DNA from 3 places in the Streptomyces sp. NPDC008313 genome. Region 3 is predicted to be linked to each of the others. Evidence: riboswitches for the same ligand, from Rfam matches in the RefSeq annotation. Region 3 holds a riboswitch; each other region holds the start of a gene.
The links. Region 3 has a riboswitch for thiamine pyrophosphate ahead of thiO (glycine oxidase ThiO). Riboswitches for the same ligand answer to the same signal wherever they lie in the genome.
Positions count from the first base shown of each region.

Region 1: another riboswitch for thiamine pyrophosphate. It lies ahead of ACFY93_RS24550 (thiamine ABC transporter substrate-binding protein); the one in region 3 lies ahead of thiO (glycine oxidase ThiO).
Region 2: another riboswitch for thiamine pyrophosphate. It lies ahead of thiC (phosphomethylpyrimidine synthase ThiC); the one in region 3 lies ahead of thiO (glycine oxidase ThiO).

Region 1 is NZ_JBIBFR010000019.1:69,939-81,771, forward strand. It holds gene ACFY93_RS24525 (LOG family protein) at 6-1,127, shown strand; gene ACFY93_RS24530 (LAETG motif-containing sortase-dependent surface protein) at 1,303-1,959, shown strand; gene ACFY93_RS24535 (maleylpyruvate isomerase N-terminal domain-containing protein) at 2,089-2,886, opposite strand; gene ACFY93_RS24540 (ATP-binding cassette domain-containing protein) at 2,995-4,137, opposite strand; gene ACFY93_RS24545 (ABC transporter permease subunit) at 4,137-5,825, opposite strand; gene ACFY93_RS24550 (thiamine ABC transporter substrate-binding protein) at 5,801-6,853, opposite strand; TPP riboswitch at 6,978-7,083, opposite strand; gene rlmN (23S rRNA (adenine(2503)-C(2))-methyltransferase RlmN) at 7,155-8,261, opposite strand; gene ACFY93_RS24560 (phosphatidate cytidylyltransferase) at 8,361-9,497, opposite strand; gene frr (ribosome recycling factor) at 9,497-10,054, opposite strand; gene pyrH (UMP kinase) at 10,193-10,963, opposite strand; gene tsf (translation elongation factor Ts) at 11,158-11,833, opposite strand, start outside.
Region 2 is NZ_JBIBFR010000009.1:329-7,452, forward strand. It holds partial or broken gene ACFY93_RS13655 (transposase) at 1-174, opposite strand, end outside; gene ACFY93_RS13660 (metallophosphoesterase) at 462-1,529, shown strand; gene ACFY93_RS13665 (hypothetical protein) at 1,711-2,577, shown strand; gene thiC (phosphomethylpyrimidine synthase ThiC) at 2,659-4,473, opposite strand; TPP riboswitch at 4,466-4,621, opposite strand; gene ACFY93_RS13675 (YibE/F family protein) at 4,693-6,093, shown strand; gene ACFY93_RS13680 (SsgA family sporulation/cell division regulator) at 6,157-6,594, opposite strand; gene ACFY93_RS13685 (DUF5326 family protein) at 6,815-7,027, opposite strand.
Region 3 is NZ_JBIBFR010000013.1:206,813-218,645, reverse strand. It holds gene pknB (Stk1 family PASTA domain-containing Ser/Thr kinase) at 1-1,798, opposite strand, end outside; gene ACFY93_RS19580 (thiazole synthase) at 1,948-2,742, opposite strand; gene thiS (sulfur carrier protein ThiS) at 2,746-2,946, opposite strand; gene thiO (glycine oxidase ThiO) at 3,063-4,265, opposite strand; TPP riboswitch at 4,263-4,375, opposite strand; partial or broken gene ACFY93_RS19565 (hypothetical protein) at 4,427-4,759, shown strand; gene ACFY93_RS19560 (FAD-dependent oxidoreductase) at 4,848-6,086, shown strand; gene ACFY93_RS19555 (Rv2175c family DNA-binding protein) at 6,208-6,573, shown strand; gene thiE (thiamine phosphate synthase) at 6,759-7,415, shown strand; gene metF (methylenetetrahydrofolate reductase [NAD(P)H]) at 7,568-8,491, shown strand; gene ACFY93_RS19540 (hypothetical protein) at 8,548-9,474, shown strand; gene ACFY93_RS19535 (FAD-dependent oxidoreductase) at 9,538-11,055, opposite strand; gene ACFY93_RS19530 (TetR family transcriptional regulator) at 11,464-11,833, opposite strand, start outside.

The DNA.
Region 1 (11,833 bases), on a different contig from region 3:
GGCGCGTGAAGCCGACACCCGCGCCCGCCGTCTCCCACGACCGTGAGATCGAGTCCCTCGCCGAGTTCGACGCGGTGACCGGGGCACACGGCTCGCTCGCCCACCACCGCGTACAGGCGGTCGATCTGACGGACCGTACGAAGGTGCTGCTGTCCGTGGACACCACGGGCGCCGTCTTCCTCGGCTGCCCGATGGACCCGGAGGCGGCGGCGACGGTGCGGGCCTCGGGCGCGCTGGTCTTCCCGCCCGTCCCCGGGCTCCCCTTCGACCCGTACCGGGGGACGCTCTACTCCCCCGGCGAACTCTTCGCATCGCTCGACGCCGGTTACGAGGCGACTCCCGACGCGCGCGCGTACGCCTGGTTCCAGCGGACCAGGGCCGACGGGGACGTCTTCGCGTCGATGCTGCGGGCGGTCCACGACGACTCGGTCTCGGACGCCCTCGACGAACTCCTCGTCGGCGCACGGGTGGTGGGCGTCATGGGCGGCCACGCGATGGCGCGCGGCACGCGGGAGTACGAGGGCGCCGCCCTGCTGGGCCGCGAGCTCGCGCGTGCCGGGTTCACGGCCGCCACCGGCGGCGGTCCGGGCGCGATGGAGGCCGCCAACCTCGGCGCGTACGCGGCCCCGCACGACGACGGCATGCTCGCCGAGGCCCTGCCGATACTGGGCGGGGCGCCCTCGTTCAGGCCCTCGGTCACCGCGTGGGCGTCGGCCGCCTTCGCGATACGTGAACGCTGGCCCTCCGGTGGCTCCTCGGTCGGCATCCCGACCTGGTTCTACGGCCACGAGCCGCCCAACGCGTTCGCCACGCACATAGCCAAGTACTTCGCCAACGCCACCCGGGAGGACGGCCTGCTGGCCCGCTGCAACGCGGGGGTCGTCTTCCTGCCCGGCGCGGCCGGCACCGTACAGGAGATCTTCGACAACGCGACGCCGAACTACTACGAGTCGCGTGGCGAACCCACCCCGATGGTCCTGGTGGACCGGGCGCACTGGACCGAGACCCTGCCGGCCTGGCCGCTGCTGCGGTCGCTGGCCCGGGAGCGCTCGATGGAGTCCCGGATCGCCCTGGTGGACCGCGTCGAGGACGCCCCGGCGGCGCTCAAACACCTCGGCGGGCAATAACGGCGCAAAGCCAACGGGTGTGACACGCCTACGCATTGACAGCCCTTACCCCGCGCTTATAAACCTGTGAGACTCCTGGGGGAGCTGTTGTCCACGACAACTCCCTCATCACCCCCCGCAGTTGCGCATTCTGTGAAGGGCAATCGTGTCCATATCTTCCCGTACCGCACGTTCCGTGCGAATCCTCGGAGTCGCATCCGCCACCGCCGCCCTGGCCATCGGCCTCGCCGGCAACGCGGCGGCCTGCAACATCCGTGACTTCACCGCCAAGGCCGTCTGCGACGACAACGGCAAGGGCGTCATCACCGTCACTGACATCGATGCCTCGGGCGTCGAGGCGACCGTCTCGGTCTACCTGGAGTCGAACGGCTCCGACGCGAAGCTCGTCGGTGAGAAGCAGGTCAAGGGCACCCGTGAGGGTGCCACGGTCTCCTTCTCCGAGGACTGGACGCCCAACGCCCAGTACCGCGTCCACGTCAAGGCCGGAAAGATCGTCGACGAGGACATCGAGGGCGGCCTGACCGCCCCGTCCGAGGCGTGCAAGTCCACCGAGACGCCCAAGCCGTCGGAGACCCCGAAGCCGTCCGAGACCCCGAAGCCGTCGGACAAGCCGACCGAGAAGCCCTCGGCGACCCCGTCGGAGTCGGACACCACCACCGCTCCGGCCGGGGACAACGCCCCGTCCCCCGCGGCCGGTGACTCCAACCTCGCCGAGACCGGTGCGAACAGCAACACCGGGATGATCGCCGGTGTCGCCGGTGCCCTCGTCGTGGCCGGTGGCGGAGCCGTGTTCTTCGGCATGCGCCGCCGCGGCGCGTCGAAGGCGAGCTGACCCGCAGTACGCATGACCGTGCGGCCCGTCCCTCCGGGGGCGGGCCGCACGCCGTCAAAGCGGCCCCGCGGGCCTCCCGGCGGCCACCCAGCCGCCCCCGTCACCGTCCCGGCGCCCTCCACGGGCGGCCTATCCGAAGGTGGCGCGATCCAGCCAGAAGTCCAGCAGCTCCCGGTCCCCCAGCACGTCCAGCCGGCCGTCGTCCAGCGGCAGCCGGCGGTAGAAGCCGAGCAGTACGTCGGTGAGCGTGCCCCGCAGCGCGACGGTGGCCTTCTCGTGGCCCCGGCGCCAGACGACACCCTCCTCGGTGAGCTCGACGACCCACTCCGCGTTCAGCTCCGCGGGGGCGTCGGTCGCGTGGAGATGGATGCTGCGGCCGGGGCCGCGCAACTCGTTCGCCGCGTCGTCCGGCTGGGTCCGCTGTACGAACGTGACGATCTCCAGCCACTCGTCGACGGCGTCCGCCGCCACGTCGGCGTCGACCTCGTACGGCACGCCCGCGGCCAGCGCGGCGTCGGCCCGGTGGATCGCCAGCTCATGGGTCATCCGGCGGGCCCAGAAGCCGGAGCTGGGGACACCGGCCCAGGACCACACCACCGCGTCCGGGCCCGCCTCGCGGAGCGCCCCGACGAGCAACTCCCCGGTCTCCGCGAGCCAGGCGTCCAGTGCGGCGGGATCTCCCTCGGCCTCGGGGCCCCCGGCGAACGGCACCTTCTCCTCGGGTACGTCCTCCTCGGCCCTCGTCCGGACGAGGAGTTCCACCCAGCGCAGCGCCCCGCCCGTGTGCCGGACGAGCTCTTCCAGCGTCCAGTCCGGGCAGGTCGGCACCACCGCCGACAGATCCGCCCCGGAGACCACCACGTCCCGCAGCAGGCGCACCTGCGCCTCGATGGCGTCGCAGTACCGTTCGTGCCCGAGAAGCGTCATGATCGTCACCCTAGGGGTCCGTGCACGCACCCGGCGCGCCATTTTCGGGCGGCACCCGGCCGCCGGCAGCGCGGCTCGCGGCCGGACGGCACCGGCCGGGGCGGGTGCTCAGCCGAGGACGACGACCTCGGCCGCGTCGAACTCCACGCCGACCACGTCACCGGGCTCGGGCGCCCGCCGCAGCGCGCACGCCGCCTCCAGGCGCGGGGCGTCCCCGGGCTGCAGGCCGACGGCCACATGGGTGCCGCGGAAGGTGCGGGCCACCACCGTGCAGCGCAGTCCGTCCGCCGCCTCCACGAGCCGTACACCGGCCGGCCGCACCAGCAGCGTGCGCGGGCCCTGCGGGGCGCCCTCCGCCACCGGGACCTTGCCCCAGGGGGTGTCGGCGGCCCGGCCGGTCACCGTGGCCCCGACCACGTTGTCGAAGCCGAGGAACCGGGCCACGAACTCGTCCGCCGGGTGCTGCCACACCTCCAGCGGCGTCCCGGACTGGGCGATCCGCCCGTCCCGCATCACCACGACACGGTCGGCGAGCGCGAACGCCTCGCCCTGGTCGTGCGTGACCGCGAGCACGGTGGTGCCCAACGCCCCGAACAGCTCCCGCAGTTCCACGACCAGCCGTTCCCGCAGGGAGCGGTCGAGCTGGCCCAGCGGCTCGTCGAGCATCAGCAGGCGGGGCCGTGGCGCCAGGGCGCGTGCCAGCGCGACCCGCTGCTGCTCGCCGCCGGAGAGCGAGGCGACGCCCCTGCGCCCGGCTCCGGGCAGCCCCACGAGCGCCAGCAACTCCCTTACGCGTACGTCCTGTTCGGCGCGCGGGACACCGTGCATCCGCAGCCCGAAGGCGACGTTGCCGCCCACGTCGCGCTGCGGGAAGAGCTGGTGGTCCTGGAACATCAGTCCGACGCCCCGCTTGTGCGCGGGCACCGCCGACTGGTCGCGGCCGTCGAGCAGCACCCGGCCCGCGTCCAGCGTCTGGAGCCCCGCCACCGCGCGCAGCAGCGTCGACTTGCCGCTGCCGCTCGGCCCGAGCACGCACACGGTCTCGTGCTCGGCCACGGCGAGGCCCACGGCGTCGAGCACGGCCCGCCCGCCGAAGCGCACGGTGGCCGCGTCGAGGCGCAGCAGCGGGCCGGCTCCCGGCCGGCCGGGGGCCGTCCGCGGCTCCGCGGGGGTCGCGGCCGCAACGGGGGCCGCGGGGGCCACGTCCTTGTCGGTCCCACCGGCCGTGCCCGGCTTGCCGAGCCTCGTCATCAGAACTCCCCCGTCCGGTCCGTCCGTACGTGCTCCAGGACGAGCAGCGCCACCGCGCACACCACCATCAAGATCGTCGAGAGGGCCATCGCCTGACCGTAGTTGAGGTCGCCCGGCCGGCCCAGCAGTCGCGCCACGGCGACCGGCAGCGTCGGGTTGTCGGGCCGCGCGATGAACACGGTCGCCCCGAACTCGCCCAGCGACACCGCGAACGCGAACCCGGCGGCGACCAGCAGCGCCCGCCGCACCAGCGGCAGGTCGACCTCGCGCCACACCTGCCACGGCGACGCACCGAGCACGGCCGCCGCCTCCCGCAGCCGGCCGTCCACCGCCCGCAGCACCGGCAGCATCGTGCGGACGACGAACGGGACACCGACGAGCGCCTGCGCCAGCGGCACCAGCATCCAGGAGCTTCTGAGGTTCAGCGGCGGCTCGTCGAGTGCGATCAGGAACCCGAAGCCGACCGTCACCGCGGAGACACCGAGCGGCAGCATCAGCAGGGCGTCGAAGCCCCGGACGAGACGGCCCGCCCGCCGGGTCAGCGCGGCCGCGGCGAGACCGCCGATCAGCACGGCGACGCCGGTGGCGGCGAGCGCGTACCGCAGCGAGTTGACGATCGCCTCCACCGGCGGCACGAGGAACGTGCCGTCGTCCTCGGTCAGCGTCCTGTAGTACGCGAACCCGTAGCCGCCGGGGGCGTCGAGGGACCGCTGGACCAGCACTCCGAGGGGCAGCACGAGCAGGACGGCGATCGTGGCCAGGACCCCGGCGAGCAGTGCCCACTGCCCGGCGCCCCGGGGGCGGCGCGCGGTCGTCGCGGCGTCGACGAGCCGCAGGGCGCTCTCCCGGCGGCGTACGGTCCCGGCGTGCACGGCGAGGACCGCGCCGACCGCCGCGAACTGGACGAGGGTGAGCACGGCCGCCGTGGACAGGTCGAAGATCTCCGAGGTCTGGCGGTAGATCTCCACCTCCAGGGTCGAGAACCCGGGGCCGCCGAGGATCTGCACCACGCCGAAGGAGGTGAAGGTGAACAGGAAGACCATGAGCGCGGCCGCCGCGACGGCGGGCGTGAGCGCCGGGAGCGTCACCGTGCGCCACGCCGCGAGGCGGGAGGCGCCGAGCATCCGGGCGGCCTCCTCCTGCCGCGGGTCGAGCTGCGCCCAGAGCCCGCCGACGGTACGGACGACGACCGCGTAGTTGAAGAACACGTGCGCGAGGAGGATCGCCCAGACCGTGGTGTCCAGGCGCACCCCCCACAGGCCGTCGAGGAGCCCTCCCCGGCCGACCAGGGCCAGGAACGCGGTGCCGACGACGACGGTGGGCAGCACGAAGGGCACCGTGACGACCGCGCGCAGCACCTGCTTGCCCCGGAAGTCGAAGCGCGCGAACACATACGCGCCGGGGAGTGCGATCAGCAGCGTGAGGGCCGTCGAGGCGAGCGCCTGCCAGGTGGTGAACCACAGGACGTGCCGGATGCCGGGATCGGCGAGCACCTCACCGATCCGCCCGAACTGCCAGACGCCGTTTATCCTGAGTCCCCGGGCGACGATCGCCGCGACGGGGTAGGCGAAGAACACCGCGAAGAACGCGACGGGCAGGGCCATCAGGCCCAGCCGCGCCGCGCCCGAGCGAGGACGGGAGTCCGCCGCGCGGTGCCCGCTCGCTACTTCAGTACGAGTGAGGTCCACGACTTGACCCACTGGTCACGGTGGTCGGCGATGTCGGCCGGGTCCATGGTCTCGGGGTTCTCGGCCTGCGGGCCGAACTTCGTGAACTCCGGGGGAACCTGGGCGGCTTCCCGGACCGGGTACACGAACATGTTGAGCGGCATGTCGTCCTGGAACTCCTTGCTGAGCAGGAAGTCGAGGAGCGCCTTGCCTCCCTTGGTGTTCCCGGCGTTGCTCAGCAGGCCCGCGTACTCGACCTGCCGGAAGCAGGTGCCGGTCGCCACGCCGGTGGGCGCGGTCTTCGGCTTCGGGTCGGCGTAGATGATCTCGGCGGGCGGGGAGGAGGCGTAGGAGACGACGAGCGGGCGGTCGGCCTTGGCCTTCCTGCCGCCGGCGGACCCGGAGAACTCCTCGTTGTAGGCCTGCTCCCAGCCGTCGACCACCTTGACGCCGTTGGCCTTGAGCTTCTTCCAGTAGTCCTGCCAGCCCTTGTCCCCGTACTTCGCCGCGCTGCCGAGCAGGAAGCCGAGGCCCGGCGAGGAGGTGGACGCGTTCTCGGTGACGAGCAGGTTCTTGTACGCGGGCTTCGCCAGGTCGTCGAAGGTGGACGGCGGGTCCAGCTTGTGATCGGCGAAGTACTTCTTGTCGTAGTTGACGCAGATGTCGCCGGAGTCGATGGGCGTCACCCGGTGCTTGGCCCGGTCGACGCGGTACTCGGGGAGGACGAGGTCCGAGCCCTTGGGCTCGTACGGCTGGAACAGCCCGTTGTCGAGGGCGCGGGAGAGCAGGGTGTTGTCGACGCCGAAGAAGACGTCGCCCTGCGGGTTGTCCTTGGTCAGGATCGCCTTGTTGACGGCCTGGCCGGCGTCGCCGTCCTTGAGGACCCTGACCTTGTAGCCGGACTCCTTCTCGAACGCCTTGAGCACGCTCTTGGAGTAGGCGAAGGAGTCGTGGCTGACGAGCGTCACGGTCTTCGAGCCGGCGGCCTTGTCGCCGGAGTCGGACGTACCGCACGCGGAGAGCGTGACGAGTCCCAGACCGACGGCCATCGCCGTGATCGCTCTGCCGGTACGTGCGGTGCTGGTGGTGCTCACTGGATTCCTCCTGGGGTGACCAGGAAGAGACGCGGCCCTGCCCGGGGACCTCTGAAAGTCCCCGGGCAGGGCGCAACAGCTCGAGTAACGACCGAACTTCCTACCCAGAATGACCTGGGCAAGGTTCAGAGGGTCTGCGGCCTGTGCCGCACTCTCAGCGCTGTGGCGCTCCCCTGTCGGAATATGAAGATGTACCTACGGATGACGCTGTACGCACCGTACGCTCCGTACGCATCCGGTGCTTACCCGGGCCACACTACCGCTCGGTCGCCGCGAGCTGACCGCACGCCCCGTCGATCTCCTGGCCACGGGTGTCCCGGACCGTGACGGGTACACCATGGGCGGCGATTGCCTCGACGAACGCCTTCTCGTCCTCGGGCCGCGAGGCGGTCCACTTGGAGCCGGGCGTCGGGTTCAGCGGGATCAGGTTGACGTGGACCGGCTTGCCCTTGAGGAGGCGGCCGAGCCGGTCACCGCGCCACGCCTGGTCGTTGATGTCCCGGATCAGCGCGTACTCGATGGACAGGCGCCGCCCGGACCTCGCCGCGTACTCCCAGCCGGCGTCGAGGACCTCACGGACCTTCCACCGGGTGTTGACGGGGACGAGGGTGTCGCGCAGGTCGTCGTCCGGGGCGTGCAGCGAGATCGCCAGCCGGCACTTGAAGCCCTCGTCGGCGAACCGGTGGATGGCGGGGACGAGGCCGACCGTGGAGACGGTGATCCCGCGCTGCGACAGCCCGAGACCGTCCGGCTCGGGGTCGGTCAGCGCGCGGATCGCGCCGACGACCCGCTTGTAGTTGGCCAGCGGCTCGCCCATGCCCATGAACACGATGTTGCTCAGCCGCGCCGGGCCGCCGGGGATCTCGCCGTCCCGCAGGGCGCGCATCCCGTCGACGATCTGGTGCACGATCTCGCCGGTGGACAGGTTCCGGTCGAGCCCGGCCTGGCCGGTGGCGCAGAACGGGCAGTTCATCCCGCAGCCGGCCTGTGAGCTGATGCACATGGTGACCCGGTCCGGGTAGCGCATCAGGACCGACTCGACGAGCGTGCCGTCGAAGAGCCGCCACAGCGTCTTGCGCGTGGTCTCCTGGTCGGTGGAGAGATGCCGCACGACCGTCATCAGCTCGGGAAGCAGCGCTTCCTGGAGCTTGGCTCGCGAACCGGCCGGGATGTCGGTCCACTGCTCCGGGTCGTGCGCGTACCGCGCGAAGTAGTGCTGCGACAGCTGCTTGGCGCGGAACGGCTTCTCGCCGACGGCGGCGACAGCCTCCTTGCGCTCGGCGGGCGTGAGATCGGCAAGGTGCCGCGGCGGCTTCTTGGCTCCGCGCGGCGCGACGAATGTGAGTTCTCCAGGGGCAGGCATAACCCTTCCAGTGTCGCAGACGTACGAAGAGGGACTCGCCGTCTGTGGACGACGAGGCCCTCTTCCCTGTTTGCGCAGGTCAGCGCCGGTCACCGGAACTCATCCGGAACCCACGAAGATCACCAGCAGCAGCCACACCACCGGTGCCGTCGGCAATATGGAGTCCAGCCGGTCCATGATGCCGCCGTGGCCGGGCAGGAGCGTGCCCATGTCCTTGATGCCGAGGTCCCGCTTGATCATGGACTCGCCGAGGTCGCCGAGGGTGGCGCTGGCCGCGACCGCGAGGCCCAGGAGCAGGCCCTGCCACCAGGCGCCGTCGTCGATCAGGAACTGCGTGCACAGCGCGCCGGCGACCATCGCGAAGGCGACCGCGCCGAACAGGCCCTCGCGGGTCTTGCCCGGGCTGATGCGCGGCGCCAGCTTGTGCTTGCCGAAGCGCCAGCCGATCGCGTACGCGCCGGTGTCGCTGACCACCGTCAGGAGCAGGAACGTCAACACCCGGCGCGGGCCGTCGTCGGCGGTCAGCATCATCGCCACGAACGTCGCCAGGAACGGCACGTAGAACGCCGCGAACAGGCCCGCCGTGACGTCCTTCAGATAGCCCTCGGGCGGTTCCGTCATGCGCCAGACCAGGACCGCGAGCGCGGTGAGCGCCATGGCCACCCACGCGCCCTCGGCACCGCGGACGTATCCGGCGACGACCATCGCCGCGCCGCCCACCGCCAGCGGCACGAGGGGCGCCTTGATGTCCTTGCGCTCCTGCAGCCGCGAGGTTAGCTCCCACAGGCCCACGACCACGGCGACGACTATCACGCCGAGGAACACGGCCTTCACGACGAACAAGGACGCGACGATCACCGCACCGAGACCGACGCCCACCCCTATGGCGGCACCCAGGTCTCGGCCCGCACTCTTCTTCTGCGGTGCGGGCGCGGGCTGGGGGGCGCTGGGCATGGGCTCCTGCGGGCTGTGCGGCTCGTGCGGCGCGGCCCGGTGGGGCGTTGCCGGCGGTGTGTCGTCGCGGAACGGGGGGCCGCTCACCCGAGCGGCCCCCCGGTGGTCGTCCTGGTCTCCGCCGTGTGCGGTCGCCCCGGGCACGATGGGCATGGGGCGAGTGTGCTGGGCGTCATGCGCATCGTATGCGGGACCCGCCGGGGCCGCCCCCTGGGCAGACCCCTGATCGGAAGGCCCCCAGTACCCGGCTTGTGGCGGCGCTCCCCAGGAAGAGTCGTTCATCAGACCTCGAGCAGCTCCGCTTCCTTGTGCTTGAGCAGCTCGTCCACCTGGGCGACGTACTTCGCCGTGGTGTCGTCGAGCTCCTTCTCCGCACGGCGGCCCTCGTCCTCGCCGACCTCGCCGTCCTTGATCAGCTTGTCGATCGCGTCCTTGGCCTTGCGGCGGACCGAGCGGATCGAGACCTTGGCGTCCTCGCCCTTGGTCTTGGCGACCTTGATGTAGTCCTTGCGGCGCTCCTCGGTCAGCTCGGGGAACACCACCCGGATGATGTTGCCGTCGTTGCTCGGGTTGACGCCCAGGTCGGAGTCGCGGATGGCCTGCTCGATGTTGCGCATCGCGCTCTTGTCGAACGGGGTCACCACGGCCATGCGCGGCTCGGGCACCGAGAACGAGGCCAGCTGGTTGATCGGCGTCAGCGCACCGTAGTAGTCCGCCACGATCTTGTTGAACATCGCCGGGTGCGCACGACCGGTTCGGATCGCGGCGAAGTCCTCCTTGGCGACCACGACGGCCTTCTCCATCTTCTCCTCGGCCTCGAGGAGGGTCTCTTCGATCACCACTTGCTCCTGCGTGTCTTGAGTAGGCCCGGCAGCTGTCCTCGTCGGTCGGCGGCCGGCTGCGTCGCGTCTTGTTCCTGCACCGTTCCCGACCGGCAGGACATTGTCCATCCCCCGGTCAGGGTCCATCCCCGGCCGTCAGGCCCGGCCGCTCTGGTCACCCACGAGAGTGCCGATCTTCTCACCCTTGACGGCCCGCGCGATATTGCCCTCCGCCAGAAGCTCGAAGACCAGGATCGGCAGCTTGTTGTCCCGGCACAGGGTGATCGCGGTCATGTCGGCGACCTTGAGGTCGCGCGTGATGACCTCGCCGTAACCGAGGGCGTCGAACTTCACCGCTTCCGGGTTGGTCTTGGGGTCGGAGTCGTAGACCCCGTCCACGCCGTTCTTCCCCATCAGCAGGGCCTGGGCGTCGATCTCCAGGGCGCGCTGGGCCGCTGTGGTGTCGGTGGAGAAGTACGGCATCCCCATGCCCGCGCCGAAGATGACCACGCGGCCCTTCTCCAGGTGACGCACGGCGCGCAGCGGGATGTACGGCTCGGCGACCTGCCCCATCGTGATGGCGGTCTGCACCCGGCTGTCGATGCCCTCCTTCTCCAGGAAGTCCTGGAGGGCCAGGCAGTTCATGACCGTGCCGAGCATGCCCATGTAGTCGGACCGGGCGCGGTCCATGCCGCGCTGCTGCAGCTCGGCGCCGCGGAAGAAGTTGCCGCCGCCGATGACGACCGCGATCTGGGCGCCGCCGCGTACGACGGACGCGATCTCGCGGGCGATCTTGTGCACCACGTCGGGGTCGACGCCCAGTCCGCCGCCGCCGGCGAACGCCTCACCGGAAAGCTTCAGCAGGAAGCGCCCCGCGCCTTTGCCGTCGTCGCTCGTCTCGCCCTTGTCGGCCTGGGTGGTGGTCATGGAGATCGCCTTTTCTACGTGTCGCACATACGAAGAAGGCCATTGCCGGTGGGGTGTGGGCTCCCAAGCTCGGCAATGGCCTCCTCGTCAGATCTGCTGTCGTCCGCCGCGCACGCGCGCGGGTCGGCAAACGCGACCGGCACGGACGACTGCTGTCGACCCTAGCGGGATCGCGCGTCGATCGCGGTACGGACTCAGATGCCGACCTTGATGCGCATGAAGCGCTTCAGGGTGACACCGGCCTCGTCCAGAACCTTCTGGACGGACTTCTTGTTGTCGAGCGCGTACGGCTGACCGAGGAGGGTGGCCTCCTTGAAGAAGCCGTTGACGCGACCCTCGACGATCTTCGGGAGCGCGGCCTCGGGCTTGCCCTCGGCGCGCGTGGTCTCCTCGGCGACGCGACGCTCGGACTCGACGACCTCGGCCGGGACGTCCTCACGGGAGAGGTACTTCGGCGCGAAGGCGGCGATGTGCTGGGCGACACCCTTGGCGAGGTCGGCGTCGGCCTTGTCCAGCTCGACCAGGACACCGATCTGCGGGGGCAGGTCGGGCATGGTGCGGTGCATGTACGCGGTGACGTAGGCGCCGGAGAACTGGGCGAAGCGGTCCAGGACGATCTTCTCGCCCAGGTTGGCGTTGGCCTCGTCGACGTACGCCTGGACCGTCTTGCCGGCCTCGATCTCGGACGCGAGCAGCGCCTCGAGGCCGGCCGGGGAGGTCTTGGCGACGTGCTCGGCGAGGGCGTTGGCCACGGCCTGGAACTTCTCGCCCTTGGCGACGAAGTCCGTCTCGCACTTCAGCTCGACCAGGACACCGGAGGTGTTGTCGTCGGCGATGAGGGAGACCACGGCGCCGTTCTCGGCGGAGCGG
Region 2 (7,124 bases), on a different contig from region 3:
CTGCCACGGCCCGAAGCGCTCGGGCATCTCCCGCCACTGGGCCCCGGACCGGAACTTCCACACGACGCCCTCGAACTGGGCCCTCAGATTCTGCGGATACGGGCCGAAGGCGCCGATCGGCAGGAAGGGCGCGATGAAGTCCCAGTCGTCATCGGTCAGTTGCGCTCGAGTCACGGGCACTGTTCTACCGAAGGTTCCGGCCCGCCAAGGCCGGAACCGCCAATAGAGAGATCACGACATCAGACAGGCCCTAGCCCAGGCGGCCAGGTCCGGCTCACGTGGTCGAAAGCTCCGCACAATTAGGGCGAAAGCCGCGGTGAAGCGGGGTCCTTCCCCGATTCACCACCCCTGGGTCATCACATGGCGCGATCCGCATTCCTATGATGGGCGGACGACACCGCGGGCCGCTGCGACCAGGCAGTCCGACAAGGTGCAGATGCGGCGCGATGGTGGAGGGGTCGATGACTCAGGGGGCCGGTCAGGGACCCGAGGTGATGCGCACGGCGACGTTGCGTGACTTCCGGGTACCCGCGTACGTCCACGAGACCGGTCCGTACGCGCAGAGCTCGCCCCCCGACGAGGCCACCGCGCCGGTCGCGGAGCCCGAGGGATACACGCCCACACAGCGCGACCTGCCCGTCATCAACAGGGACGACACCCTTCAGGTGGCCGTCGGCCCGGCGGCCGTGCCGGTGCCGCAGCCCACCGACGGCAAGGGACCGCTGTTCGTCGTGGGGGACGTGCACGGTTATCTCGACCAGCTGATGGCCGCGCTCCAGGAGAAGGGCCTCCTCGACTCCGCCGGGAACTGGTCGGCGGGCACGGCACGCCTCTGGTTCCTCGGCGACTTCACCGACCGCGGGCCCGACGGCATCGGCGTCATCGACCTCGTGATGCGGCTGTCGGCCGAGGCAGCCGCGGCCGGAGGATACTGCAAGGCGCTCATGGGCAACCACGAGCTGCTGCTGCTCGGTGCCAAGCGGTTCGGTGACACCCCCGTGAACTCCGGCGCCGGGACGGCCACCTTCCAGGCCGCCTGGCTGCTCAACGGCGGACAGAAGTCCGACATGGACCGCCTCCAGGACCACCACCTCCAGTGGATGGCGCGGCTCGACGCCATGGAGCAGGTCGACGGGCACCTGCTGGTGCACTCCGACACCACGGCGTACCTCGACTACGGCGACTCCATCGAAGCGGTCAACGACACCGTCCGCGAGACCCTCACGCGCCACGACGCGGACGAATGCTGGGACCTCTTCCGCAAGTTCACCAAGCGGTTCGCCTTCCGCGACGACGGCGCCGGTGCCGTCCGCGAGCTGCTGGACGTCTACGGCGGCAGCCGCGTCGTGCACGGTCACAGCCCGATCCCCTATCTGCTGGGCGAAGTCGGCTCCGAGGACGGCGACGACACCTCGGGCCCGGTCGTGGAAGGACCCCACGTCTACGCCGACGGCCTGGCCATCGCGATGGACGGCGGCGTGACCATGGCCGGAAAGCTGCTGGTCCAGCAACTTCCCCTGGCCGTCTGAGCATGCACCGGACCGGCGTCGTCCACCGAGGACTTCGCTGACCAGGGGGCAATTTCTGGAAACCCCCTGTCACGGTGGACCGTCACCGCTCTACCATCGGCTTATCCGTAGCAGGCTCCCCTCCGTTTCTGCCCGACGGCTCGTCAGCGTGCGAGCCCCAAGCCCTACGGAGCATCGGGGGATGCACATGAACAGCGTTCCGCAGCACCTGCTGAACGAGGACCGCCAGGAGTACGAGCGGATCCTCGATGAGGCGCTGCGCTCCGCCCCACACCGACCGGAACTCGCCGCTGTCGGCCGGCGGCTCAACTCCGAACAGCTGCGGACCATGGCACTCAACGCCACCGCCCTCATCACGGTGGCCGCCGCGGCCGAATACCAGCATTACGTCAAGGTCCGCGAGGAACTGCGCCGTCCGGCGCGGTCCGCCCCGTCCGCCCACGAGGAAGCCGGTTCCGCGGAGCCGGGCACGGGAGGACTGGGGCTCGCCACCACGATGGGAGAAGTCACCGAGACGGCCGGGGCCGGCGCCGTCGCCGTCGTCGCGGTGCTCGCCCCCGTCCTCGCAGGGACGTCAGCGGCGATATTCCTGCTCGTGGGCTACATCCTCAAGATGGTCGCCCCCGGCCAGGCGTTCGCGCAGACCCTGCTCACCACGGGATGGGTGTTCGCCGCGATCACCGCGGCCGCGATCCTGGTCGCCGCCGGTGGCCTGCTGCTGACCGCCCTGCGCAACGGCTCCGCCTCGTTCGAGGCGGGGGCCCACGGCGAGCTGGACGAAGAGGTGACCCGCGCCAGAGAAGCCTGGCACGACGCCCTCCTGGAGCGCGGCTTCCTGCCGTTCCTGCACGATGCGCTCACCACCCCCGACACGGCTCCGGTGGGCCCCAAGACGCAGCAGCCGACCGGCCGTATGCCGCATCTCGGGTACCACCGCCCCGGGTTCAGCAGCCCCGAGGGCGGCCCGGCGTCGGGCTCCCGTCCCAGCTTCTCCAGCCCGGACTTCTCCAGCCCGGACTTCGGGGGCCCGGAGCACCAGCCGGAGTGACATCCCGGCTTGCGCCCCCTCACCGGGAGCGCAAGCCGCCGTCACTCGTGAGCGGAGCCGTCGGCCACCGCCGCGGCGCCGCTATTCGGCCATGGGCAGGTACACCTTGTTCCCGCTCGCCGCGAACTCCTTCGACTTCTGAGCCATGCCCTCCTCGATCTCCGAGCGTGTGCCGCCGTGCTCGCGACGAATGTCCTGCGAGATCTTCATGCTGCAGAACTTCGGGCCGCACATCGAGCAGAAGTGCGCCGTCTTGGCGGGCTCCGCCGGCAGAGTCTCGTCGTGGAACTCCCGTGCGGTGTCCGGGTCGAGAGCCAGGTTGAACTGGTCCTCCCACCGGAACTCGAAGCGGGCGTCCGACAGGGCGTCGTCCCATTCCTGCGCGCCCGGGTGCCCCTTGGCGAGGTCCGCCGCATGAGCCGCGATCTTGTACGTGATGACGCCCGTCTTGACATCGTCCCGGTTGGGCAGACCCAGGTGCTCCTTGGGCGTGACGTAGCAGAGCATGGCCGTGCCCCACCACGCGATCATGGCGGCACCTATACCGGAGGTGATGTGGTCGTACGCCGGCGCGACGTCTGTCGTCAGCGGGCCGAGCGTATAGAACGGTGCTTCATCGCAGATCTCCTGCTGAAGGTCGATGTTCTCCTTGATCTTGTGCATCGGGACATGCCCCGGGCCTTCGATCATGGTCTGTACGTTGTAACGCTTCGCGATCGTGTTGAGTTCCCCGAGGGTCCTCAACTCCGCGAACTGCGCCTCGTCGTTGGCGTCCGCGATCGATCCGGGCCGCAGGCCGTCGCCGAGCGAGTACGTGACGTCGTAGGCGGCGAGGATCTCGCAGAGTTCCTCGAAGTTCTCGTACAGGAACGACTCCTTGTGGTGCGCCAGGCACCAGGCCGCCATGATGGACCCACCGCGGGAGACGATGCCGGTCTTGCGGTTCGCGGTCAGCGGCACGTACGGCAGGCGTACGCCCGCGTGGACCGTCATGTAGTCCACGCCTTGCTCGGCCTGCTCGACGACCGTGTCCTTGTAGATCTCCCAGGTGAGTTCCTCGGCGCGGCCGTCCACCTTCTCCAGCGCCTGGTAGAGCGGCACGGTGCCGATCGGCACCGGCGAATTGCGCAGTACCCACTCGCGGGTGGTGTGGATGTTGCGTCCGGTGGACAGGTCCATGACCGTGTCGGCCCCCCAACGGGTCGCCCACGTCATCTTCTCCACCTCCTCCTCGATGGAGGAAGTGACCGCCGAGTTGCCGATGTTGGCGTTGACCTTCACCAGGAACCGCTTGCCGATGATCATCGGCTCGATCTCCGGGTGATTGACGTTCGCCGGAAGAACCGCCCGGCCGGCCGCGATCTCCTCGCGCACCACCTCGGCGTCGACGTTCTCCCGGACCGCCACGAACTCCATCTCGGGGGTGATCTCACCCCGTCGCGCATAGGCGAGCTGTGTCACGGCCTTCCCGTCACGGCCCCTGCGCGGCTGGCGCGGCCTGCCGGGGAAGACCGCGTCGAGGTTGCGGAGTCCACCGCGCGGCGAGGTGTGCTTGATCCCGTCGTCCTCGGGGCGGACCGGGCGGCCCGCGTACTCCTCGGTGTCACCCCGGGCGATGATCCAGGGCTCGCGCAGCGGCGCCAGACCCCTGCGTACGTCGGTGTCGACGGCCGGGTCGGTGTACGGCCCCGAGGTGTCGTACAGGGTGACCGCCTGCCCGTTGGTCAGGTGCACTTGACGGACCGGCACACGTAGATCGGGGCGTGATCCGTCGACGTAGGCCTTGTGCCAGCCGATGGTTCCGGCGTCCTGGGGCTGACTGCTCTCCCCAACGGCCGGGACGGCAGCGTCGTCCGTCTGGCTGGAGGCAGGCGTGCGTACGTCCTTGTTGGTCATGAGACCTACTCCCTACGCCGGCATTACCCGGTAACAGGTTCGGCGGTCGACGCAGCGGCTTCCGTCGTCGATGTTTCATGTGAAACATCGACGGGACGGACGTCAGCGCCCTCTCAGCCCGGTGCTCCGAGCTCCCGCGTGTGCAAAGGTGCCTCCACGCTAGCGCCCGGACGGGCGCGGTGAACAGTGGGCCCCCTTCGTTCTTGCGATGATCGACCGGTGACTCTTCCGCATCAGCCCGAGCTTCCACCCTCCGAGCCGCCGCACGGGCACGGCTCCGGTGAAGGCCTCGCAGTCCGCACCCGTTCAGGTGGCGGCCACGGAGACGGCCACGGACACACGCACAGCCATGGCCCCGCCGCGCCGGTCTCCCGGCATCTGCGCAGGGTCATCGCCGCGGTTTTGGTTCCCTTCGCCGCCGCGGTCGTCGTGGGGCTCATCGTGCTATGGCCGGGGGGTGCGCCGACCCACGAGCGCACCGGTGTCGGCTTCGACCGGCAGACCCAGCAGGCCACCGTCACCAAGGTGGACTCGGTGGACTGCGCGTCCGTGCACGCCTCCGGGGGCGCGGCCGACGGCGACACGTCCACCGCTGAGGGGACGCCGGCGAAGGACCGGTCCCCCGGGGACTGCAAGAAGGCGACGATCCGGATCGACACCGGCAAGGAGAAGGGCCGTACGTTCACGGAGCTCGTCCAGCCCGACCAGTCACGGCAGTTGCACGAGGGCGAGAAGGTCGTGGTCGCCTACGAGCCCTCCGCACCCAGGGAACTTCAGTACTCGGTCACCGACGTGAACCGCACGGTACCCATGGCGCTGCTCGCGGGGATCTTCGCGCTGGCCGTCGTGGTGGTGGGCCGGATGCGTGGTGTCATGGCGCTCGTGGCGCTGGCCGTGAGCTTCGGGGTCCTGACCCTCTTCATCCTCCCGGCGATTCTGCAGGGCTCGAACCCGTTGGTCGTGGCCGTCGTCGGAGCGAGCGCCATCATGCTCATCGCGCTGTACATGTGCCACGGACTGTCCGCGAGGACGTCGGTGGCCGTGCTCGGGACGCTGCTCTCCCTGCTGCTGATCGGGCTGCTCGGCTCGATGTTCATCGGCTGGGCCGCGCTGACCGGCAACGTCGACGACAACACGGGCCTGATTCACGGCCTCTACCCGTCGATCGACATGAGCGGTCTGCTGCTCGCGGGCGTCATCATCGGTTCGCTCGGGGTGCTCGACGACGTGACGGTGACCCAGACCTCGGCGGTCTGGGAGCTGCATCAGGCGGACCCGACCATGGGCTGGCGCGGCCTGTACCGGGCGGGCATTCGCATCGGGCGCGACCACATCGCGTCCGTGGTGAACACCCTGGTCCTCGCGTACGCGGGCGCCGCGCTGCCGTTGCTGCTTCTCTTCTCGATCGCGCAGAGCAGTGTCGGCACCATCGCCAACAGCGAGTTGGTCGCGGAGGAGATCGTGCGCACGCTCGTCGGCTCGATCGGGCTGGTCGCGTCGGTTCCGGTGACCACCGCGCTGGCCGCTCTGGTGGTCTCGGCGGACCGAGCGGGCGTACCGGCGCAGGCCGGTGCCCCGACGCCGGTTCGCGCAGGGCACGGCCGACGCCGCAAGCGGTGACGTACCGAGGCTCGTCGTCCGCGCGAGAGGAAGCGTTACGGCACGGTCAGTGGTTCGTCGGCCTCAGCCCGCGCTCTGCTCCTCGGCCAGGATGCGGTCCAGGGCCTCGTCGAGGTGCAGATCGAAGTCGGCGAGGTCACGCTCCCGCCCCAGCGGCACCAGTCTGTCGGTGCGGTCCAGGAAGGCCAGCAGCGGAGCGGCGCCCGACCGGAAGAGCGCCTGGTCACATCCGACCTGAAGCCGGATCAGCACGTCACCGGACTCCTCGTCGGCGTCCGGCGTGATGTGCACATCGCCTTCGCCGCAGGCGCCCTCCACACCGTCACTGAGCAGCTCACGCCCGAAGGCCCAGGTCACCGGTTCGTCCCCGGGCAGGTGGAAGGTCAGCCGCACGGCATAGGGATCACAGGTCTCGTATCGCAGCTCCACCGGAATGCGGAAGGAGAGCTCCTCCGACACGAGGAAGCTCATCATGACCTCTGCCTGCACCGACTCGCGCATCGCCTACCCCGTCGTTTGCCGTCGACTGGCCGGGAATCGTTTCCCGTGACACTGCTGGCATCTCGCTCAACGTACACATCAGATCACAACGAGTGAGTTCTCAGCTGCTGTAACGGGAAGACTGGGGCCCCAACAGTTTTTCGATGGCGTCCTGGAGTGGGCCAGGGCGTCGGTTCGGGCTGGGTGGACCGGCCGTCGCACGCCGGCCGCCCGGGTGTGTCTACCAGTCCCCTCGTGACGACGAACTCGACGTGAACTTCCGCACCACGTAGATCAGACCGCCGACCAGGGCGACGAAGACGAGCAACTTGAAGAGCAGCCCGACGACCACCTGGACGACGCTGAGGATCAGTCCGCCGAACACCACCAGGGCGATGACCGGAACCGCGACCCACTTCACCCACCACGGCATACCCGCGAAGATCTCTCGCATCGCCCTTGTCCTTCTCTCTGCCCGTTTCCGGGGCCCACGTCGTGTCTCCGTCCGGGGACACGGTCTGACTGCCCGCTCGGTGCCCGGCCCCGGCGTC
Region 3 (11,833 bases):
CGTCGCCCACGTCGTCACCGACGACGTCCGGGACCACCACCATCGGCGGGCCCTTGGAGACGGTCAGCGTCACCGTGTCGCCCTCGGCGGCACGGCCCCCGTCCGGAGACTGCACGGCGACCTGTCCCTTGTCGAAGTCCGAGGTGACCTGCCGCGAGGAGACCTCGACCTTCAGGCCCAGGTCCTCCAGCTCGGCCCTGGCGTCGTCGACGGACTCGCCCGTGACGTCGGGCACGTCCACCGCGCTGCCCTTGCTGACGACCAGCTTGATCGCCGACCCGGCCCTCCGCTCCGTACCGGCGCCCGGCTCCGTGCTGATCACGAACCCCTTGATGACCTCATCGCTGAACGCCCGGGTGACCATCCCGGGGGCCAGGCCCTCGCTCTTCAGCCGGTCCCTCGCCTTGTCCAGCCGGTACCCCTTCAGGTCGGGCACCTTCACCGTCTTCGGGCCGTTCGAGAGGGTCAGCGTCACCGCGCCACCGTCCCGGATGCGGGCGCCCGCCTTCGGGTCCGTGCTGACGACGGTGCCGCGCTTCACGGTGTCGCTGTAGGCGTGCCTGACCTTGTCGACCTCCAGACCGGCCTGCTCCAGCCGGTCCCTGGCCTGCGCCTCCGTCTTCGCCAGCACCGGCGGCACCTTGGTGAACTGGCCGGAGTTGATGTACCAGACGCCGCCGCCGACGCCCAGCACCAGCAGTACCGCGGCGACGATCGCGAGGACCCCGCGCCGGGGACGCGAGGCGCCCCGCGGCGGCAGCGGCGGCCCGGCCTCGAAGCGGCTCGTCCGGTGGACGGCCGCGGCCCCGTCGGCCCCGTCGGTCTCGTCCTCGTTCACCGGCAGCAGCCGCGGCACCGAGAGCGAGCGCGGGATCACGCTCGTACGGTCCCCGGAGATGTCCCGTCCGTCGCCGGGGGCGACCGCCTGCGGCGGCACCGCGTCCAGCTGCTCCTCGCTCAGCCCGGCCCGTGCCTGGAGGACCTCGGAGAGCAGGGCCACCGCGTCGTGCGGCCGGACCCCGGGGGTGCGCGCGGTGGCGCACGCGACCAGGGCGTCGAGCCCGGGGGCCAGCCCCGGCACGGCCGCCGACGGCGCCGGGACGTCCTCGTGGAGGTGCTTGTAGAGCACGGAGGCGGGGGAGTCCCCGGTGTGCGGCCGGTCGCCGGTGAGCATCTCGTACAGCACGATGCCGCACGCGTACACGTCGACCCGGGTGTCGGCGGTGCCGTGCTCGATCTGCTCGGGCGCGAGGTAGGACACCGTGCCGAGGACGGCACCGGTCGTGCTCGTGACCGTGTCCACGGCCCGCACCAGCCCGAAGTCGGCGACCTTCACCCGGCCGTCGTCCCCTATCAGGACGTTCTCCGGCTTCATGTCGCGGTGCACGAACCCGGCGCGGTGCGCGGCGCCCAGCGCGGCGAGCACCGGTTCCAGGATGTCCAGCGCGGCCCGCGGCTGCAGCGCGCCCCGCTCGCGCAGCACGTCACGCAGGGTGCAGCCGGCGATGTACTCCATCGCGAGGTAGACGTACGACCCGTCCGTGCCCTGGTCGAAGACCTGCACCACGTTGGGGTGCGCGAGCCGGGCCACCGACTTGGCCTCACGGATGAACCGCTCGACGAACGAGCCGTCGGCAGCCAGCGTCGGGTGCATCACCTTGAGCGCGAGGACCCGGTCGAGCCGGGTGTCCAGGGCCCGGTAGACCGTGGCCATCCCGCCGACGGCGATCCGCGCGTCGACGCGGTAGCGGCCGTCGAGCACCCGGCCGACGAGAGGGTCCTGAAGGGTCGTATCCACGCAGGGGAGTCTACGAGCCGCCACTGTCGTGCCCACCCGTCACGGGTGATCCGGCGACGGAATGCAGCAGAGCTGTGACTGTGGTGTGCCGTACCGTGCCCTTGCCTCCGCGCCCGGACGCCCGCGGCCGCCGCCGGGCGTCCGGCGGGTCAGAAGGCCGGGCGCTCGGGGTCGAGCCGGGCCAGGCCCTCCACCGGTGAGGACGCCTCGGCGAAATGGCGCCGGGGGATGCGGCCCGCCCGGTACGCGAGGCGTCCCGCCTCGACCGCGTGCCGCATGCCCTCGGCCATCAGCACCGGCTCCTGCGCCCGGGTCACGGCCGAGGCGAGCATCACACCCGCGCACCCCAGCTCCATGGCGAGCGCCGCGTCGGAGGCCGTCCCCGCCCCGGCGTCCAGGATCACCGGCACGCGCGCGTGCTCGGTGATCAGCTGGAAGTTGTGCGGGTTGCGGATGCCGAGGCCGGAGCCGATGGGGGAGCCGAGCGGCATGATCGCCGCGCAGCCGGCGTCCTCCAGCTTCCGGGCGAGGACCGGGTCGTCGTTCGTGTACGGCAGGACGGTGAACCCGTCGTCGACGAGGGTCTCGGCGGCGTCCAGCAGCTCGATCGGATCGGGCAGCAGGGTCCGCTCGTCGGCGATGACCTCCAGCTTCACCAGATCGGTGCCGAGCGCCTCCCGGGCCAGCCGGGCGGTGAGCACGGCCTCGCCGGCGGTGAAGCAGCCCGCCGTGTTCGGCAGCACCCGGATGCCGAGCCGGTCCAGTACGGACAGCACCGAACCGTGCGCCTCGGGGCTCACCCGGCGCATCGCGACCGTCGTCAGCTCCGTCCCGGAGGCGACCAGGGCGCGCTCCAGGACGTCGAGACTGGGGGCGCCGCCCGTGCCCATGATCAGGCGCGAGGTGAGGGACGTACCACCGATGAGGAGGGGATCGTCGGCCATGGGTCAGCCTCCTTGGACGGCTGTGAGGACTTCGACGCGGTCACCCGCGCGCAGGGCGGTGGACGGCCACTGCGCGCGCGGGACGACGGTCTCGTTGAGCGCGGCGGCCACTCCGGAGGGGGCGGGCGTCAGCGCGGCGACGAGCGTGCCGAGGGCGGTGCCGGGCGCGACGCGGCGCGGCTCGCCGTTGACGGAGACGACCAGTGGGGCGGCGTCCGCGGCGGGACCGGCGTCGGCGGTGTCCGGAAAGGCGGGTCCCGGGGAGTCGGGGCCTGTGGCGGTGGCGCCCTGGTCGGCGGGGCCTGTGGTGGCGGGGTCGTTCATGCGGGCTGCTCCGAGAGTGCGGCGGCGCTGAACCGCCTCGGGGTGAACGGGCGGGCCTCGTCGGGGAGCTCACCGGTGGTCAGCGCGTGGGCGAGGGCGTCGCCGGTGACCGGGGTGAGCAGGACGCCGTTGCGGTGGTGGCCGGTGGCCAGCAGCAGCCCCGGCAGTCCGCTCGGGCCGAGCAGCGGGGCGTTGTCGGGGGAGCCGGGGCGCAGCCCCGCCCGGGTCTCGGTGAGCGGCAGCTCGGTGATCCCGGGGACGAGTTCGTGGGCGTCGCGCAGCAGTTCGTAGACGCCGCCCGCGGTCACCGTCGTGTCCCAGCCCAGCTCCTCGCTGGTCGCGCCGACGACCAGTTCGCCGTTCTCGCGCGGCACCAGGTAGACGTGGCTGCCGCGGACGACGGCCCGCACCGTGCGGTTCAGGAAGGGCGCGTACCGCTTCGGTACGGTCAGGCGCAGCACCTGGCCCTTCACCGGGCGCACCGGCGGCAGCACGGCGTCGGGGACGCCCGCCAGCCGTCCGCTGAGGCTGCCCGCGGCGAGGACGACCTGGCCCGCCGCCCGCGCCGTGCCGTCCGCCGTCACGACTCCGGTGGCCCGGTCGCCCACGACGGTCAGCCGCTCGGCCCAGGTCCGGTGGAACACGACCCCGGCCCGCTCGCAGGCGCTGACCAGGGCGTCGGCGAGCCGCCGCGGGTCCACCTGGTGGTCGCCGTCGACCCGCAGCCCGCCGCGCACCCCCGGCGCGAGCATCGGCTCGAGACGGCGGCAGTCGCGGCCGCTCAGCCACTGCGAGTCCAGGCCCGACGCCCGCTGCAGGGCATGGAGTTCGCGCAGATGGGCGCGGTCGTCGGCGTCCAGGGCGACGGCGAGCGTGCCGCACCGCCGGTAGCCGACATCACGGCCCGTCACCTCGGTCAGCTCGGCGGCGAAGTCCGGATAGCGCCGCGCCGAGGCGAGGTTGAGACCCAGCAACGTCTGCTCGCCGTAGTGGAGTTCGGTGACGGCGGCCAGCATCCCCGCCGCGACCCGGGCCGCGCCGCCCCCGGGCTCGGGGTCCACGACCGCGGTGCGCAGACCGCGCTGCGCGGACCGCCAGGCCGTGACCAGACCGATGATCCCGCCCCCGACGACGAGGACGTCCGGTACACACGCTGTACCGGGGTGTGAGACGGATGTGTCGTCCGTTGTAGGCGACATGGGCGTCCAGCCCCTCCCTTCGCCGGCATGACCCGGATCAGGTTCGTACGGTCGGAGGCCGTCCAGCCTCCCTCTCAGCCCGGTGCGTCCGGGCTCCCGCGAGTCCTTTACGTTGGCCACCCTAGCCCTTCGTCCCCGAGCCCCACAGGGAGCCTGCGCGCATGGCCCGTTCGCTCGACGCACTCGTCCTCGCCCCGGTCGCCGACCAGGCCCCGGGCCAGGTCGGGACCCGCACCCGGTTCACCTACCACGAGAAGGACGGTGAGATCTGGGCCGAGTACGCGGGCGGCGAAGTCGTACGCGGCCACCTCGTGGGTACCCGTGAGGGCGACCGGCTCGACTTCCGGTACGTGCAGCTGAAGCGGGACGGGACCACGTCCGGCGGGCACTGCCGGTCGCGGGTCGTCGAGCTGGACGACGGGCGGCTGCGCCTGGAGGAGACCTGGGAGTGGGAGTCGCAGACGGGCAGCGGTACGAGTGTGGTGGAGGAGGTCGCCGGTCCCGGCACCGCCGGGCGGCCGGGCGGTACCGGGACGCAACCGGCGGCGCCGACCGGCACGGCGCCGCGACTAAGGTGATCGAGTGAGCGAGCTGACGCGGGAACGGGCCAGGGACGGGCGGCGGATCGTCGTCGTGGGCGCGGGCATGGCGGGGGTGCAGGCCGCCGTCGCCCTGCGGGAACAGGGCTTCACCGGCGACGTCACGCTGATCGGCGCCGAGGCCCACCAGCCGTACGACAGACCGCCGCTCTCCAAGGCCGTGCTCCTCGGCAAGGCGGAGACCTCCGCCTTCGAGGTCGACTTCGCCGCGCTCGGCATCGAGCTGCGGCTCGGACGCGAGGCCACCGGCCTGCGCCCCGGCGACCACGAACTGGACACCGACGCCGGGGCCGTCCCGTACGACGTCCTGGTCGTGGCGACCGGGGCCGAACCCCTCCGGCTGCCGGGCGAGCGCGATACCCCCGGCGTGCACCTGCTGCGCACCCTCGACGACGCCGAGCGGCTGCGGCCCGTCCTCGCCCGGCAGCACGACGTCGTGGTGGTCGGCGCGGGCTGGATCGGCGCGGAGTTCGCCACGGCGGCCCGCGAGGCGGGCTGCTCGGTGACCGTCGTCGAGGCCGCCGACCGGCCGCTCGCGGGGGCGCTGCCCGCGGAGGTGGCCGCGCCCATGGCCGCCTGGTACGAGGACAGCGGCGCGGTCCTGCGCACCGGCGCGCGCGTGGAGCGCGTCGAGGACGGGGCGGTGGTCCTGGACGACGGCTCACGGGTGCCCGCGGGCGCGGTGGTCGTCGGCATCGGCGCCCGGCCCGCGACCGGCTGGCTCGCCGGCTCCGGGGTCGCGCTCGGCGCCCACGGCGAGATCGTCGCCGACGACCACCTGCGCACCTCCGTGCCCGACGTGTACGCGGTCGGCGACTGCGCCTCCTTCCCCTCGGGCCGGTACGAGGAGCGGCTGCTCGTCCACCACTGGGACAACGCCCTCCAGGGGCCGCGCACGGTCGCCGCCAACATCGTCGGAGACGTGCCCGCCGCCTACGACCCGGTGCCGTACTTCTGGTCCGAGCAGTTCGGCCGCTTCGTCCAGTACGTCGGCCACCACGCGCCCGCCGACACGACGGTCTGGCGCGGCGACCCGGCGGGCGCGGCCTGGACGGTCTGCTGGCTTCGCGAGGGCCGCCTCGTCGCCCTCCTCGCGGTCGGCCGCCCCCGTGACCTGGCCCAGGGCCGCAAGCTGATCGAGTCGTGCGTCCCGATGGACCCCGCCCTGCTGGCCGACCCGGCGCGGCCGCTGAAGAAGGCGACGGCGGCGGCCGGGGACTGACCCGCCGCCGCGGCTCGGCCGCGGCGCGGACGGCCGCCCGGCCGGCGGCCACCCGGACCGGAAGCCCGGCCGGGCGGTCCTCGGGTTACCGGCTGTCGGTCCGGGATGGCAGGCTTGTCCCGTGACCGAGATTGACGCAAAGACCGATGCTCTCGTCCCCGCGTGGCTCACCCTCCCCGACATCGCCGAGCAGTTCGGCGTCGAGGTGACCCGCGTCCGGCAGCTGGTCAAGGAGGGCCAGCTCATCGCCGTACGCCGTGGTGAGAACCGCGCGCTGCACGTCCCCGCCGACTTCATCGACGGGGACAAGGTGGTCAAGGGCCTGACGGGCACCCTGACGCTGCTGAGGGACGACGGCTTCTCCGACGAAGAGATGCTGGAGTGGCTCTTCACCCCCGACCCGAGCCTGCCCGGCACGCCCGCGCAGGCGCTGAGCGAGAACCGCGGCACGGAGGTGAAGCGCCGCGCCCAGGCGCTCGCCGTCTGACCGTCCGGCCGACGGCCCGGCCGTGACCCGTCCGGCCCGCTCGTGGCCCGTCCCGGCCGGCCGGGACGGGCCACGAGCGGCCGGACACCGGCCGTGCACACCCACCGCGCCGCCGACGGCGCGCCACACCCGCGGGCGGCGCCCTCGCACGCCGCTGCCCGCATCCACCCCGGGGGGACCTCCGTATGCCCGAAACCGTGACCACCGCCCGCGCGCGGCTCGCCGACGCCCGGCTCTACCTCTGCACGGACGCCCGCGGCCGCCAGGGCGACCTCGCCGAGTTCCTGGACGCGGCCCTGGCCGGCGGCGTCGACATCGTGCAGCTGCGGGACAAGGGCATGGAGGCGGCCGAGGAGCTGGAGCACCTCCAGGTCTTCGCGGACGCCTGCGCGCGCCACGGCAAGCTGCTCGCGGTCAACGACCGGGCGGACGTGGCGCACGCCGCCCGCGCCGACGTGCTGCACCTCGGCCAGGGCGACCTCCCCGTCCCCGCGGCCCGCGCCCTCCTCGGCGACGACGTGCTCGTGGGCCGCTCGACCCACTCCGAGGCGGAGGCCGAGGCCGCCGCCGCCCAGGAGGGCGTGGACTACTTCTGCACCGGCCCCTGCTGGCCGACGCCCACCAAGCCCGGACGCCACGCCCCCGGACTCGGCCTGGTCCGGCACACCGCCGCCCTGGGCACCGGGCGCCCCTGGTTCGCGATCGGCGGCATCGGCCTCGGCAACCTCGACGAGGTGCTCGAGGCGGGCGCCCGCCGCGTGGTGGTCGTACGGGCGATCACGGAGGCGGACGACCCGGGCGCGGCGGCGGCGGAGTTCGCGAAGCGGCTGCGCGGGGCGTAGGGGTGCCGGACACCGCTCCTTTTCCCTCGCTCATGTGCCAGACACCCCCTGGCCGGGGCGCGGCCGTCCGAGGGGTGGACAAGAAAGCGGCAAATCAGGTAAATATCTCCGCTTCGGTTGGGGGTCCGGCGACCGCTGGCTAACCTGCCGGTATGGCCCTCGGATCTGCTTCCACCAGGACTGATCGCGCACGCGCCGTGCGTGACATGCTCGCCGCAGGCAAGACGACCTACTCGTTCGAGTTCTCCGCGCCGAAGACTCCCAAGGGCGAGCGGAACCTGTGGAACGCGCTCCGCAGGGTCGAGGCCGTCGCTCCCGACTTCGTCTCCGTGACCTACGGCGCGGGCGGCTCGACCCGCGCGGGCACGGTCAAGGAGACCGAGCAGATCGTCGCGGACACGACGCTCACCCCGGTCGCGCACCTCACCGCGGTCAACCACTCCGTGGCCGAGCTGCGCAACATCATCGGCCAGTACGCCGACGCCGGGATCCGCAACATGCTCGCGGTCCGCGGCGACCCGCCCGGCGACCCCATGGGGGAGTGGGTGCCGCACCCGCGGGGCCTGACCTACGCGGCCGAACTGGTCCGTCTCATCAAGGAGTCGGGTGACTTCTGCGTGGGCGTCGCGGCCTTCCCGGAGATGCATCCGCGCTCCGCGGCCTGGGACCGCGACGTCGAGCACTTCGTCGACAAGTGCCGGGCCGGCGCGGACTACGCGATCACCCAGATGTTCTTCCGGCCCGAGTCGTATCTGCGCCTGCGCGACCGGGTCGCCGCGGCCGGCTGCGAGACCCCGGTCATCCCCGAGGTCATGCCCGTCACCAGCCTGAGACTGCTGGAACGGCTGCCCGCGCTGAGCAACGCCGCCATCCCGTCCGCGCTGAAAGAGCGCCTCCGCGCAGTCAAGGACGATCCGGCGGCTGTACGCTCCATGGGAATCGAGTTCGCGACGGAGTTCTGCGCGAGGCTGCTGGCCGAGGGAGTACCCGGTCTGCACTTCATCACGCTCAACAACTCCACGGCGACGCTGGAAATCTACGAGAACCTGGGCCTGCACCACCCGCAGCGGGCCTAGACCGGCCGCATCCCGTACGACACACTGCGGAGCGGCCATTGGGGAGAGGGGCGTACATGGGCTGGACGGTCCTCTATATCGCGTTCGGCGTCGTCGCGCTGTGGCTGCTCGGCGAGGTCCTGCTGCAGTACAAGGCGCGGCTGCGCTACCGGCTGCTCGCCTTCGTCGGCTTCCTGGGCGTGGTCCTCGGTGTGCTGATCCCCTCCGTGGTGGTCATCGGCCTCGGGGCGGCGGCGTTCGCGGTGGGCCAGACGTACGTCACGCTCTCCTTCCGCCGCGGCTTCTCGACCGGCTGGGCCATCGGCGCCCGTCCGGGCCCGAGCAAGCGGCGCCGCGGCGAGGCGGAGCACCGGGACCCGACGCTGGAGGTGTCCGGCCTCGAAGCGGCCGGGCCCGGCACGGCGGACCCGGGCGGGTACGAGGACGACGACGACCGCGACGACGTCTTCAGGCCCGCGCAGCCCGCCATGGCCGGCGAGACGACCGCCGTGTACGAGCCGCAGCCCCTGCCCGAGGACACCGGCCAGTACGGCGTCTACAGCGACACCGCCTACGCGGCCGCCTCCGACCCGGCGTACGCGAACCCGGGCCAGAGCCAGGACCAGCAGGCCTACGCGTACGACGGCTACTCCGGGTACGACCAGCAGCAGTACGGCTACGACACCGGTCAGCAGCAGCAGTACGCCGCCTACTCCGACCCGTACGCCGGCGCGCAGACGTACGGCGGCGACACCTCCTACGAGACCGGCTACACCGACCCCGGCCAGTACGGCGGGCAACAGGCGTACGCGCAGGACCAGTACGCCACCGGGAGCTACGGCGGCGAGACCCCGGCCGCCGGCCCCTGGGTCCCCCAGCAGCGCGCCGCCGACGACCAGTACGGCGGCGAACTCCCGCCGGAGCAGCCCTACCCGTACGACCAGAACGGCCAGCAGCAGGGCCAGGGCAACGGCAACGGGTACGACGAGCAGTACCGGTTCTGAGCGCGGTACCGGTTCCGAGCGCGCCGCGCGCGGCCCCGCCGACGGGGCTGCCGCGTCCGTGTCCTACTGCGAGCCCCGGAAGTCCGGTCCCTCCACGATCAGTCCGGCGACCAGCGCCCCCGACATGCCCGCGTGCGGAAGCCCGCCACCGGGGTGCGACCAGCCGCCGACCGTGAACAGGCCCGGCAGGCCCGTGCTGTTCGACGGGTACAGCAGCCTGCCGTCCGCTGCGGCCAGGGCGGGCGGCGGTACGGCGCCACCCTCCGCGCCGGTCGCGTCCGCGACGTCCGACGGCGTACGGACCTCGTGCCACAGCAGACGGTCCGCGAGGTCCGGCACGGCACGCCCGGCGACCGCGAGGACCCGCTCGACGTCCGCCTCCGACACCGCGAGACCCGACGGCACGGTCACGGTCAGCACGACCGCCTCGTGGTCCGCGTCCGGCACGAGCGCCGGGTCGTCGGGACGGGAGACGGTCACGGTGGGCGCGGCCGGGAACCCGGGACGCTCGCCGAAGACGCGGCCCAGCTCCTCGTCGCGGTCCGCCGCGTGCACCACCGTCCGGTGCGCCGTGCCCTCCGGCCGCCCGCCGCGCAGCGCCAGCAGCACGCACAGCCGGCTCGGCGCCGCGCGCCGTGTCGGGACCCTGCCGTCGCCGCGCACCCGCGTGCCGGGGAGCAGCGACTCCAGCACGACGGGGGCGACGCCCGCGACGACCAGGTCGGCGTTTTCGACGGTGCCTTCGGGAGAGCCGTCCCCGGCACCCGCCGCGAGGGCGACGCCGCTCACACGGCCGTCCGACGTGACGATCCCGCCGACGGGGGTGGAGAAGCGGAACTCCACCCTGCGGGCCAGGCACCGCTCGTACACGGCACGCGCCAACTCCCGTACGCCGCCGCGCACATACCAGGTGCCGAAGGCGTGGTCCATGTAGGGCAGCACGGCGGCGCTCGCCGGGGCCGTCCGCGGATCCAGTCCGTACGCGAGCGCGTGACTCTCCAGCAGGGCGGCCAGCCGCGGGTCACGCAGCTCCCAGGCGCCGACCTCGGCGAGCGTCCCGGCCCGCCGGGTGCGCAGGCGCCGCTTGTGCGGCACCGCCGGGTACGGCTCGCGCTCCCCGAGGACCCGCCAGTCCGGCCACAGCGGCTCCTCCAGCAGCGGGCGCCGCGTCCGGTCCCACGCCTCGCGCGCCCTGACCAGAAAGTCGCCCCAGCGCTCGCCCGCTCCCGCGCCGAGCGCCGCGCCCAGCGTGGCGACCACACCCGCCCGCGAGGCGTTCGGCAGCAGGACCTCCGTGCCGTCGGCGAAGACGTGCCGGGCGGCAGGGTCGACCTGGACCAGCTCGACGCGGTCCTCCAGGGACTCCTTGCCGGTCTTGACGAACAGGTCGCGGTGGACCGCCGGAAGCGGCAGCAGCCCCGGACCGGTGTCGAAGCGGAACCCGTCGCGCTCGAACCGGCCCACCGCTCCGCCGTACGTCGCCGCGCGCTCGTACACCACCACCCGGTGGCCCGCGACGGCCAGCCGGGCAGCCGCCGCCATGGCGCCCATCCCGGCGCCGATCACCGCAATCCGTGCCATGCCAGGGACTTTATCCGCCGCCGCTTACGCCGCCGCGACCAGCCCGCCGGCACACCACCGGCCCGGTCCCGAGCCCCCGGCGCGCGGATCTGAGTACGGGTACTCAGTGCCCGAGATGAGTACGCGCGCGGATGGGGCGGAGGGCGGCCGGACGGGAGAGTGGAGGCACGGAAAGGGGCACGGCTCCGGCACCGCCGGCACGGGGCGGCGGAACGGTCCGGCGCCCCCGACCGCTCCTTCCGCCGACGTGTCGGCGGGAGCGAGGCACGGGGGCCCCGCGGCGGACCACCGCACAGGGGATCAACGGGGAGCACGGGGGAGCACGGCGAGCGCCGGTCCGGCACGGCCCGCGGGGACGCGGCCACGGCGGACCGGCGCTTTCGTCGTCCGGACACCGGCCGGCGAGGGTCAGCGGCCGCCGCTCACGCGTCCCTGCAGCAGCCGCGACAGCGCCGAGTGGACGTCGTCGAGGGAGCGCTCCGGCTGGAACGACTGCCAGTCCAGCGCGGCCACCAGGACCATCCCCACCAGCGCCGCCGCCGTCAGCGGGACGTCGATCTCGTCGCTGAGCTCGCCGCTCGCCATCCCCTCCCGCAGCACGTCCTCGACGACCGCGACCGCCTGCTGCCTGACCACCATCAGGGTGGACTGCCAGGCCCGGTTGGTGCGCCACAGCTCGGCCACGTACAGCTGGGTGAAGGCCGGGTAGCGGTCGATGAAGACCAGACCGGCGCGGATCATCGCGTCCAGCGCGTCGACCTTGCTCCCCCCGTCGCGC